4 regions of the Paenibacillus sp. EKM10P genome follow, and region 4 is predicted to be linked to each of the others. Evidence: predicted binding sites of a transcription regulator. Region 4 holds the regulator's gene; each other region holds the start of a gene.
What was found. The regulator LexA, encoded in region 4, represses DNA repair genes until DNA is damaged. The targets are predictions, from matches to a motif close to CGAACATATGTTCG.
Positions count from the first base shown of each region.

Region 1: recA (recombinase RecA) is a predicted target of LexA. The motif match lies at 1,547-1,560, and genes of this name have one in related genera.
Region 2: HFE01_RS08900 (YhjD family protein) is a predicted target of LexA. The motif match lies at 1,795-1,808, and genes of this name have one in related genera.
Region 3: HFE01_RS01755 (YolD-like family protein) is a predicted target of LexA. The motif match lies at 1,295-1,308, and genes of this name have one in related genera.

Region 1 is NZ_JAALET010000005.1:182,849-186,016, forward strand. It holds gene HFE01_RS15370 (regulatory protein RecX) at 1-205, opposite strand, end outside; gene recA (recombinase RecA) at 416-1,477, opposite strand; gene HFE01_RS15380 (competence/damage-inducible protein A) at 1,703-2,971, opposite strand; gene pgsA (CDP-diacylglycerol--glycerol-3-phosphate 3-phosphatidyltransferase) at 3,067-3,168, opposite strand, start outside.
Region 2 is NZ_JAALET010000002.1:746,118-749,285, forward strand. It holds gene HFE01_RS08890 (YitT family protein) at 1-206, opposite strand, end outside; gene HFE01_RS08895 (DMT family transporter) at 627-1,553, opposite strand; gene HFE01_RS08900 (YhjD family protein) at 1,857-2,270, shown strand; gene HFE01_RS27275 (hypothetical protein) at 2,257-2,613, shown strand; gene HFE01_RS08910 (transglycosylase domain-containing protein) at 2,751-3,168, opposite strand, start outside.
Region 3 is NZ_JAALET010000001.1:408,191-411,358, forward strand. It holds gene HFE01_RS01745 (hypothetical protein) at 2-274, shown strand; gene HFE01_RS27140 (DUF3862 domain-containing protein) at 302-1,186, opposite strand; gene HFE01_RS01755 (YolD-like family protein) at 1,348-1,680, shown strand; gene HFE01_RS01760 (hypothetical protein) at 1,805-2,437, shown strand; gene HFE01_RS01765 (accessory gene regulator ArgB-like protein) at 2,415-2,969, shown strand; gene HFE01_RS01770 (cyclic lactone autoinducer peptide) at 2,947-3,093, shown strand; gene HFE01_RS01775 (LytTR family transcriptional regulator DNA-binding domain-containing protein) at 3,108-3,168, shown strand, end outside.
Region 4 is NZ_JAALET010000002.1:250,557-253,724, forward strand. It holds gene HFE01_RS06100 (hypothetical protein) at 1-41, opposite strand, end outside; gene HFE01_RS06105 (DUF896 domain-containing protein) at 159-365, opposite strand; gene HFE01_RS06110 (LysM peptidoglycan-binding domain-containing protein) at 474-842, opposite strand; gene lexA (transcriptional repressor LexA) at 1,032-1,658, shown strand; gene HFE01_RS06120 (hypothetical protein) at 2,079-2,243, shown strand; gene HFE01_RS06125 (hypothetical protein) at 2,285-2,425, shown strand; gene HFE01_RS06130 (DUF2798 domain-containing protein) at 2,612-3,112, opposite strand.

The sequences.
Region 1 (3,168 bases), on a different contig from region 4:
TTCCTTTGAACATGTTGTACTTGATCATTACATCTTCCAATACAGACAGTGAATATGGACCAAAATGAATGATGTATCTTCCACGGTTGCGTCTCTGCCCCTGCTCCACTCTAGTAATCATCAATTCCTCATGATCTGGAAAAAGAGAAATCCCTTGCTGTTTATCTTCTTCCGAAGTGTATTCATCTTTATCGTCCAACTGCACTATGTTTCCCTCACTTTGAAATTCACGAAAGCAGCCTATGATCACCTGCTACGCAAAAGTTAGATTCTGCTGACAAAGCAGACTGTATTTGATGCAAAAATGCCCTGCACAACTGTGCAGGGCATCAGAATTATGCTATTCAAACGGACTGTACCATAATCCCTAGGCTACAGTTCACATGACAGATCAAAAGCGAAGTCTCAGGCAAGCTTATTCAAGCTCCAGCAATTCCTGTTCTTCCTTGGCCTCCTGCGCTAACTCTTCTTCTGTCGGTGGAGCAATTGTTGTAATCAAATTACTGGCCACCCGGATTTTTTGCTCGATCGTACTAGCAATGTTCGGATTTTCCTTCAAAAATTGCTTTGCATTCTCACGTCCCTGACCAAGGCGCTCGCCTTCGTAGGAATACCAAGCTCCGCTCTTGTCGACAATGTCATGCTCCGTGCCGATGTCAATCAAGCTTCCTTCTTTGGAAATACCCTCACCGTACATAATATCCACTTCGGCCTGACGGAAAGGAGGCGCAACTTTGTTCTTCACGACTTTAATACGTGTGCGGTTACCCACGATGTCGTTACCCATTTTCAAGCTTTCGATACGACGAACATCCAAACGTACCGTAGAGTAAAACTTCAAAGCACGTCCACCTGGTGTAGTTTCAGGGTTACCGAACATAACACCTACTTTTTCACGGAGCTGGTTGATAAAGATAGCAATGGTTTTCGATTTATTAATGGCTCCAGACAGCTTACGTAATGCCTGTGACATCAAACGCGCTTGAAGACCGACATGGGAATCTCCCATTTCGCCTTCAATCTCTGCCTTCGGTACAAGTGCCGCTACAGAGTCTATGACGATAATATCCACTGCCCCACTACGCACAAGAGCTTCGGCAATCTCCAATGCCTGCTCACCTGTATCTGGTTGCGATAGTAACAACTCATCAATATTGACACCCAGCTTGCTCGCATACGACGGATCAAGCGCATGCTCGGCATCGATAAAGGCGGCTTGTCCGCCTGTTTTTTGCACCTCTGCGATAGCATGAAGAGCTACTGTCGTTTTACCGGATGATTCCGGTCCATATACTTCAATAATCCGGCCTCTTGGAAAGCCGCCCGTTCCTAACGCAATATCCAAAGCAATCGAACCACTGGGGATTGTTTCCACTTGCATGTGGGTAGACTCACCCAACTTCATAATGGAACCTTTACCAAATTGCTTTTCTATTTGACGGAGCGCCATATCCAGCGCAGCACGACGATCTGACAATAAACTCACATCCTTCATTGTTTGTACTTTAATAATACCTTGTTTTGACACGCTTGCCAAGCATTTTTTCGAACATACATTCGTTTTTTTATTTCCCACAACTCTCTTCTATAATTAAACCTTTCTCATAAAACGAAAAAAGAACCGCTGGCAAAAAGCTTTGCAACGGTTCTTCCGATAAGGAGATTATATCATGAATATCTATCTAAAACAACTCATCGATAATTAAGAGAGTTTCTCGTTCTCTACCAATCGACGCCACAATCTGTACAAGATAGCTTTGACGGATCGCAAGCGAATGGTCTCACGGTTACCGCTTAAATTTAGCTCATATACCTCCGTTTCCTTGTCACGCTGAGCAATACCAATATACACCAGACCGACTGGCTTCCGCTCGGAATATCCGGGCCCAGCTACACCAGTAACGGAAAGTCCGAAATCACTGTCCATAATCATTCTTGCCTGCTCTGCAAGCACAAGGGCTACTTCCTTACTCACTGCGCCTGGCGCATGATCGCCTTCCAAATAATCATAGGGCACATTGAGCAATTTCATCTTCATTTCATTGGAATAACACACGATGCCACCTTGAAACATAACAGCACTGCCAGGTATAGAAGTGATGTGTTCCATCAGCATACCGCCTGTACAGCTTTCCGCCGCACTCACAGTGAGTCCGCGTTTGGCCATTAAATCTACAATCACCTTCTCCAGCGTAACATCTTCACTTGCATACATATATTCGGAAAGACGTTGCTGAATTTGTACTTCCGTAGCCGTTAGCTTAATTAAAGCTTCACTCTCACTGGCCGCCTTGGTGGATATACGGATCGTAACTTCCCCTTCCTTGGCATAAGGAGCAATCGTGGGGTCCGTCTGGGATTGGATCAGATCTAGCAAGCGAGTTTCAAGAGCTGACTCACCGATCCCTGCAAATTTTAGCATTTTCGAATAAATTGGCATCTCCTCACCGCTCAATGCCTGCTGAAGCAACCATGGTTTAGCATGATTTGCAAACATAGGTTTAAGCTCCTTAGGCGGTCCGGGCAAAACCACATAAAATTTACCGTCCTGTGCAATCGCATCCCCTATAGCTAAACCTGTCTCATTTTCAAGCGGAGTGGCTCCTTCAATAGAAAGCGCCTGCCGGCGGTTATTCTCGGTCATTTCGACCCCGCGGTTCCGGAAAAACTGATCAAGCTTGTCCATGGCAAGACGATCTATCTGCAATTTCCGCCCCAATACAGCCGCTATCGCATCTTTTGTCAAATCGTCCTGAGTTGGTCCCAGCCCACCAGAAAACAAAATAATATCCGCACGCTTCTGAGCAAGTCGTACCGCTTCCTGAAGTCGATCCATGTTATCGCCAACTACAGTCTGAAAATATACATCAATGCCGATTGTAGCTAGCTCTTGTGATAAATATTGGGCATTTGTATTTACTATTTGTCCAAGTAATAACTCTGTTCCTACTGCAATAATTTCAGCTTTCATCAATTCGTCCTCCTATGATGCGTATATTGTGGGAATTATGTAAAGAAACAGCAATAAGTTAAGTCCCTATTGCTGTTTCCATAAGATTTATCCTGTTACACTTTAGAGGAGCTCAGCAAATGGATATTCTTTACAAAGTAATCAATACCCGAATAAATGGTGATTAACACAGCTGCCCATATCGCTATTAAATCAAA
Region 2 (3,168 bases), 500 kb from region 4:
ACATCAAGCATCAGCATACTCCATGCTGGAGATATGCCAAACGCATAATGCCCCAGCAGAGCTAAGCCTGCAAATCCGCCCTCTGACAAATGATTCTGGGCGTTAATGTGATAGTACGTAAAAGCTAAAATGCATGTTCCGAGCAACATGACAGCAATCTGTCTCAGTGCTCCATTGTTCACGATAGATTCGTAAGTTTTCCTCATACAGGCTCCCTCGGTTTCTCGTAAGTTTGATGTGGATGAACCCACTCTTACGGAAGCAACCTGGTAAGATGTGCCTGGAGGACTTGGTCCTTCGCATGTACAATCCCCTCTTCCGCAGAGTTGGCTTTCGCAACTTGACGTTACTCCGCGGAAAAGCTAAGTATAAGACAGATCAAATCGTTTCCAAATCGTCCTTTGGGGAAGTATCCTTCGGGGACACATGGTATCCTGATCCTTTCTTTTGTGGAATAAAACTCCGACATTTCTGTGGTGCATATAATTCTATAATTTATTATACCACACCTTGTCACCTGCTAAACAGCTTGCTTTTTTGCTGCACCATATTTTATTTTATGTGTGAGCATGCTTTATTGTATGTGCGAGTTGACGCATTATACCAAAGGTTTGGCGAGTACACATTCAATGACCTGAGTGTGTTTTATTTTCACTTGGAGTTATTACCCTTAGTTTGGCTGTTCTGCGCTGATTGGCCATAAATACGCCCCCGAGTATAAGAACCAGACCGGTCAGCACGTTCCAGCCGATATGCTCATTCAGAAGTAAAAAGCCCCATACGATGGCACTCACGGGTACAAAATACGTTACCGAAGAAGCGAATTCCGCACTCCCCCGCAAAATCATATAGTTGAACAAGATATATGCTACCCCTGAACCCAAAACTCCTAGTCCTATTAGGGAACCTAATACTCCTGGAACAGAAACGATCGACAAATCTGGTCTCTCTATAATTACCATCATAATACCACCCCCTGCTGCCGCACCAAACAGTGTCGCAAAGGTCGCCTGATACATGGAAAGATTGGAAAGAAAACGTTTGGAGAGCTGTGTTCCAAATCCGTAGCAGAGAGTCGCAAGCAGCATACATCCAAAACCTACCGGATCAACAGAAATAATAGAGGCAGGATTAATACCCAATAAAATAATAATTCCTATAAAAGCGAGCCCCATTCCTAACCACTGCAGGCGATGAAATATAGCTCCGAAGAAGACAAGACCCACCAACATAGTCCATATTGGCGTGGTGGCATTCAATACAGAAGCCATGCTGCTAGCTATTCTGGTCTCACTAAAACCAATCAATGTCCATGGTAAAACCATGTTGACACATGCTACCAGAATAACCGATTTCCACGGAATGCTTTTGATTTTAAACGGCTTGCGTATAAGAAGCATTAATAAGATGATAAAAATAAGACCAAAACTGGATCGCAGAAATACAATGGTCCACGGTCCTACTTGATGTAGCAATAACACCTTAATAAACATAAAAGAACCGCCCCAAATAAGGCTCAACAATAATAAAGCTACATATAACGAACGTGACAATATGTAAACCTTCTTTCTCGACTTTCTTAAGTTAAAAGTAGAAAACGACCGCTATCAGAACGCTATCCCTTCTATGTAAGTTTTTTATCCATTAGCTTAACACAAATTTTGTTTGACTGTCATCGGTCATATACGAAAGAATCTTTACCACAATGGCACATGGAATTAGGACTTCCTAACACTTTTCCAATAATTGATGATTGCTTTGGCAACAGAAAAATCCCTATGATGAGGTATATCCAGAACGTATGTTCTATATACTTATTATATATTGTACTTTCACTCCGCGTAAAGGAGATATTTATGACAAACAAAAAGGTACTTGCTAACAAGCATAAAGCTCCTCTGCCTTCTGAAGAAGACGCAGGACTGATCAAAATGTGTGTACTTCTAACACTTGTACTGGATGTGCTGGAGCGAGACATTCGTATTATGAATATCTCTCCTCTAAAAATGCCCGATTTGTATATTCGTAGCCTGACTGGAGTACAACAGCGCGTAACTGTTCAATTAGCAGACACAAAAGCACGAATGAAAAGACAGGGAGTGAAAATATACAGCGAAATCCGAAATCATGAAGGCGTAGAGGTTTTGTATGTATGCCGCGGTTACCAAAGACGATTTTTCATGCTTTCATCCTTTGCCCGCAGTGAGGTTCGGCGTAAACTCGGATACTACCTGGGAATTGATCTGACCCAAGACTATGACCCCTTATAATTTCGCCTTGCCTACTTGCCTGAACAAAGAGAAAATTTTAAAGCCCATTGGTTACATGCAAATAATTTGGCTCGTATTTTCAAAAAGGAGGAATCTAAAATATGAAAAAAGAGCAGAGCCGCATAAAATGCTGGCTCTACTCATAATTACAACAGGCTGCTGGGATCAGGACAGCTTAAAGGATGCCAGATTGGCAAATGCATCGATTTATGATCTTACTCCTAAGGGCCTACTCCAGCAAACACTAGAAGTTGTAGATGAATCTCAAACCAATGAAGGTAAAGTACCAATGAAGTTTATTCAGGCACCGAGAATTCTGTCCGACAGATGTACCGGAGCCTGACTATCCAACTTCCCATTCAAGGTAGCCATTGTAATGGAATAGCGTTGGAATAAGGAGTATCCCCGTGTCCGTTTTCATCCGCAGGTCACTGTCAATATTGTTGGAAACGGTGTTCTAAACTAGATCGTCCATGTTGCTTAGTTGTTGGATTGATCAGTCGTTGGTTCAGGATCGATAACCTCATCAGGCTGAGTTTTTGGAGCACCACTCTGGTTCTCTGATTCAGAAGGTGTCTCCGGCACGTTTTCAATAGAAGGTTGCGAAGTATCTGTTGATGGCACATCGTTATTCTCATCAGGCGGTTCGATCTCTGCGTCTGTGTCAGGAACAGAAGGAACTGTTTCCTCTGGTGGAACCTCCTCTTGATCTGTTGCTGGTACCTTGATCTCAGGGACATCTTCTTTCTTGATATCTGGTTTGGACGGAACTACTGGTCTAGCAGAACGTGGAAGCTGTTCTCTTCCGACTTCGGTCGGCACGTACTTTTGGTTAAACCAGTCAGTCACGAGGTGACCTGATTGGCGGGAATAGCGCCCTGGCAGCTTACCTGTAAGA
Region 3 (3,168 bases), on a different contig from region 4:
TATGTTATCAGACATCGAACGTAAGTTGTTACGAATACTTTATAATTTTTTTGCACAACAGCGGCGTATGCCTACAATGCAGGAATTGGAGATTAAGACAGGAAGGCGTACAGAGGACATACGAGCCGGACTGCTGGCCCTTGAGAAGGACAATTATATTCTGTGGGATGATAAATCCTCTTTGCGGGATATCGTTATTATAGAGGGCTGGGAGCGTGGGCAGATCAGGCCTATGTCACCGGGAGATGCGACTAGATACTTCACGGAATATTAAAACCCCGGATTGCTCCGGGGCATGTTTTTATTCAAGACCAAATTGGGCTTTTGCTTGTAGTTTGTTACCTTGGAACGTGAAATTGGCATTTGCACCAAGTCCGCCCTCGCCTTGATATGAATACATTACAGTATAGTATTTGTCTCCCTTTTCACCAACCTCTGAAAGAGCTTCACCGGGACCACCAATAATTTTAGAAACTTCCTCATAAGTCATTCCATTTTTAATTTTGTTATATTTAGCTTTGGTAATAGTTCCGGAATTTTGCGGCTCTGCTACTGTACGACCCTCAATTTTTCCGTTATATAGTTTCCAGTTAGATTCACCCTTAACGCCACGCGAACCGAGTTCACCACTGAAAGAAACAATATCCCCTTGGTTCAGACCGTTTAATTCTGAACGGTCTGAAACTTTTACGATAACAACATCTCCGAGTTTTTTCTTTTCAGCGCTAATATCTGACCATGATTCGCCGTTGTAATCTGCTGGTTTACCGTAAACATAAAGACTGCTTGAGCCAGCTTCAATGACCACACCTGACCATTTCACAACTTGATTTCTTACACTGTCGAATGTTTCTCCCTGCTTGGAAACTGGCATTGCAAAGAGAGTAGATGAAAACTTATCAAAAGGAAGCGACGTGTCAATCAATGGCTTTTTAGCATCAGTCTGTTCCTTTTGCGCAGTAGTAACTTCTTTCTCTTTAACAGGCGTAGTAGCTACTGGTTTGGAATTAGTTTCGGTTGGTTTCTGTGTGTCTGCGACTGATATTCCAATAACAAATATTATGAAAGTAGCTAACCCAAAGAGAAACATCTTCTTAGCCTTGCCATTCTTTTTTATTAAAGCTATAGCCCACAAAACAAAAAACACAAAAAAAGCCAGCAAAGCAATCACAGCTATTGCAGTCATTACATAACCCCTATCTATTGGTAATATTATTATAAAAATAGTATATATGACCTAGGAATATTTTTCTAGTACAAAAGTTTTATAGATGGCAAATAAAATATCTTGTTAGGAACAAACGTTCGTAATATAATCGTTACATAATACATCAGGAGGCTACATACATGTCTAAAAAATTAGAAGGTAACGGTTTTTGGGAAAGCAGCCGGATTATCATACCAGAACATAAAGAGGCTTATCTGAAGCTCATGAAGGACCGACAACGGAGAGGAAAGCCAGAGCTAGACGATCAAGAGGTACAATTGATCGAACAGGCTTTAATAGAGTCTTACAATACACGTACAGTCGTCACAGTGACCGTATTTAGCCCGTTTGATGATACGGTTATGACTGGTGTAGTTACGTCAATTAACACCGCGCGCAGGGAGGTAAAACTGTTCCGGGGTGAGGATGATTTTAGTTGGATTAAGCTGGAGGATATTATATCCGCAGGCTGAAAATAATTACCTCACATAATACATAAATACTTCCATTTAACATGGTAATTGGATTGCCTCTAACAAGTAACAAATATAGAATTAAAGCATATTTGTTACCAATTATGTGAAGGGGTTATGTGTTATGTGGGAGCCTATTAGGTTCTTGCTTTTCTCGACTGTGGAAACATTCGCAGCATTCGTTTTAATGTTAACTATTTTTAGAGTTAGGGCTTTAGACTACGTATGGCCTGCATTGTTTATTGGATTGATAATGAATTTGCAAAGTTTCATTTTAAGGGAAGAAACGTCATTAGCTTTCTTTGCTCCAACCATAAACATTATATTGTTCACATTGTTGATAACAACTGTTGTTAGGATGCCGATTATCTGGGCAGCTATCATATCCATTACAGGCACATTTTTGTATACATTATTCCAAGCGGCGATTATATTAATGCTTTTCGGAACCTTGACAACAGAAATGCAGACTTCAGCAGAAGGATCGTTAGCACAAGCGGTAACCAGTGCATGGGTGTTAGCTATTTCGTGGTTCTTGTATAAATTTAAAATAGGCTTTACAGCAGATTATGAAAATCTACGTTTTAAGTGGGAGTATGTACTCGTTATTATCATAATAATAGGAGTATTAGCAGCTTGTGCATTTATGTTTTACGTCAATAATTTCTTTTTGAGTATTCTCTTTATTGCCTTAGCATCTGCCATGTTTTTGTATTATGCATTAAAAACGGAGCGTGATTACTATAAAAAGTCTTGACACCATCGCTCTTAATATTGCGACTCACATCAAAACAGTTGTCCCTGATCATCCTTCATCTATAGATGTTCTAAAACACGGGATATCCGTTGCGATCAATACAGTTTCAATTATTTTGCTGACTATTGGTATTTCATTTTTTACAGACAGAATGCAGGAAGCTTTGCTAGCGATGGTATCTTTTTCAATGTTGCGTCAAATAGTAGGAGGAATACATTTAAAGAGCAATATAGTGTGTATTGTTGTATCTACAGTTCTACTTACTGCTTTATCTTTCGCAAGCTTTAATTACAATTGGGTCGTTATTACGTCGATAATAAGTATTGTACTTATCTTGGTTTATGCGCCATCGAGGGTAGAGGGGAAGACGCGTATATCAAAACAGCACTATCCGTTGCTAAAGTTTATGGGAGTTGCAATTGTTGCTCTAAACCTGTGGTTGGCTTTTCCAGTAGTAGCTGCCAGTTTTTTCGTTCAGAGTTTAACACTAATAGAAGGAGGTGTGAAAAATGAAAAAAATCAAACCGAGTAAAGTGAAGGCTAGTATGTATTACAATATTGCTGCAATGTTGACAACACTTGCGGTTGCATCTGTGAGTACGGCAAGTCTGTCATGGATTCACAGTCCCGAACCACCGAAAGAATTGTTAAAGTAAGCGGGGAATGTTAAATGCTAAGTTTAACCGTATCAGCAGATCCTGGAGGAATAGAAAAAGGCGAAAATGTTCAAG
Region 4 (3,168 bases):
GCTGTGTTTTTACGTACTTTTCTTTCAAATGATCGGGCCATCTCTCAATTCCCTTCCCAATAAATATTACATTAAAACAATTGCCTTAAAGCTGATCTATATAGATACCAAGAAAGATACCTAATAACAAAAGGCAAATGATGCAGGCTTTAGCAACATTAATGCTTCAGCCCGCCATTTCCCTTCGACGTATCATCGTCCACAAATTCAATGGTTTCAAGTTGCTGCCGAAAATTACGGCGAATGTTGCCTAAATAAATTTCCCGAAGGTTGGCGCGCTCCGTGGTTTCCTCTTCCGTCAATCCTTCGGCTTTTGCTTTGCGCGCTAATTCATTAATGCGCTGTACCAAACTGTCTATATCCAAATTGTGTCCCCTCCATAAAAGCAAAGATATAATACACTTTGACATGTAGAAAAGAGCTTGTCAAGGCTCCCTCATTGCGCTCCTAGACAAGCTCTATAGTCTTATAGATCAGAAGGGTGGGAGCTTAAGTACCTGACCTGCCTGCACCCCCCGATCCTCCAAATCGTTAATACGTACAATTCCTTCAATATATACCCGTGTATCCATTCGTTCCGGTTTATGATTCACGGCAATCTTCCATAACGTATCTCCAGGTTGTACAGTCAGCTTAATCACTTCTTCATTGGAAACTGGAGGTGCTGCGAAAACCGTAAGTACACCTGCCCCTGCAACCCAAACGATAATTACTAGAATAAGAAGCTTGAGTAAAAGAGTATTGGTAAGAGCCTGTAATAAACGTACCTTACCCTCTTTTCGGGTCTCCTGTAAATTCTCTAAATTCATCGGAAAAATACTTTGATAAGTGCTATATTTCATAATTGGCCGCGTCCTCCAAACGTTTGTTCTTATGTTTTTCACAATATAACACGAACGTTTGTTTTGTTCAATAGAAAAGAGAACAAAAGTTCGTGAATATTTTTAGGGATTATTTAGAACTTATGTTTGTACGAACGGAGGTTCTATGCTATAATTTTCCCAAACGTTACTAAATGGGGTTGATACGGTATGTCTAAGATTTCGAGCCGCCAGCAGGCCATTCTTGAATTTATCCGCAATGAAGTGCGTCTAAAGGGATACCCCCCTTCTGTGCGCGAAATAGGCGAGGCAGTCGGATTGGCCTCCAGTTCTACGGTTCACGGTCATTTGGATCGTTTGGAGAAAAAAGGACTCATTCGCCGCGATCCTACGAAACCACGGGCTATTGAATTACTCGGTCAAGACGAATCGGATAACAGCAACTTGATTAATTACTCCATTAGTCGTGTTCCCGTCGTCGGCAAAGTAACCGCTGGTCTTCCTATTACGGCGACAGAAAATATTGAAGATTACTTTCCTCTTCCCCAACACTTTGTTGGTGAGGATAAAATATTCATGTTATCTGTTGTAGGCGAAAGCATGATTGAAGCTGGTATTGCTAACGGAGACTATGTAATCGTACGTCAGCAGCAGACTGCTGATAACGGAGACATTGTAGTAGCTATGACAGATGAAGACGAGGCTACAGTTAAAACCTTTTACAAAGAAAAAGATCATATCCGGCTTCAACCTGAAAATCCAGCCTTTGAGCCACTTCGACTGACACACGTCAGCATATTGGGCAAGGTTGTTGGACTCTTCCGGGACTTCCACTGATTTATCGTGCTTTCTTCCCCGTTATACTACCACGAATATAAAACCGGCCGCCTAGGCGAGCCGGTTTTATATTTTTGTTATATTTACTATGTATGTGTCTCCAACTATTCTTTCCTTTTCAGCAACCTATATTGTCTCTACTATTATATCCGCCCCATATCCGAGATAGTTCCACTCTGATCTTAAACTGTTTACTTTTATTAGCTAAACAAATGGAAATTTGACACATATGAACCTACGGTGGCCTTCCTCTATAACGTAAAGTTGGGAAGGCGAACGCAGGCTAGCATGAGCTTTTTTTGTTAAACATTTAGGAACATAGGTACTAGCTTCTTTTTGTCTTTAGTAGATTTATGCTGATACATTACTAGCACAATTGACATATGTATATAGCAGACCTAAAGCAAAGGAGTTATGCAGATGATCAGAAATAGAGTTAAAACGTATAAGCATCGCATCGGGAAAAACAGATATCTGGTCGTTAAAGTCTTTCAAGCCGCAGCTGCTAAAACAGGAAGCGGAAATGCACTCGCAACTAACGCATTAAATATCAAAATTTCCAAGCGTAAGCATAAACATCATTAAGATTTAACCGTACCTTCATTTCTTTGAAGGGAGGTGATATTATGAGCAGAAGACACAGCAACCGTGAATTGAGAAGAAGAAGATTAAACATCCGTTCCAACCAAAGAGCCAATGCGCGTGCAAGAGGTAACGCACTGGCTGTTAATCTGTTTAGCGTGAATGATGGACAACGCAGACGTTAATAATTATTTTCAAGCAAAAAGCAGGAAGAATTCTTCCTGCTTTTTTTGTGTTAAATAATACACCAAACTACCAATCCCGCCAGTTATAGCTTCCTCAAACTTGTATCCGATTTTCATAACTTAAACATTTCTAGCTGTAAAACCATTCATTAGCTTAACATTGCTGCAATGGATTTGCTCTATTATTTAATTTAATACTTTTTTATAAGGTCCCACTTGCCCGCTTTTCTTTATAAATTTTATAAACAAGGCTCGAACAACAGGACCCATAACCAATAATTGTAATGGATAGGCCACAACAAAGTTCTTTATAAAAATTTCTAAATAGGCTTCAAATAATGAATGATCGCCAATACCCTGACTTAGAATTGAAGTTAATAAACCGTAGAAAGACATAGAACAGGCCATTCCGAACACCATACATGTTGAAATCGTGATAATTAAAAATATTTTTTTGGATTTATCAAAAGGTAGACTTAAAGCAACTTTCTTTGCTACAGGATCCACGATATATAAATCTAATATGAGCGCTATAATAAATCCAATTAGAAATTCAACAGCAATGGTAATCAAGCTAATTTTTCCAATCAATCCGTTAATCAAAAGATTATAGAAGGTCATAATAACGACCATTCCAAAACACATAATAACCCCAAAGTAAAAGCTTTCCTTTTTAGTTGTTGGCATTTAATTCAACCTTTCATTTTTGGATGTGATTATTTTAGCTGCAACCAAATTTTCAT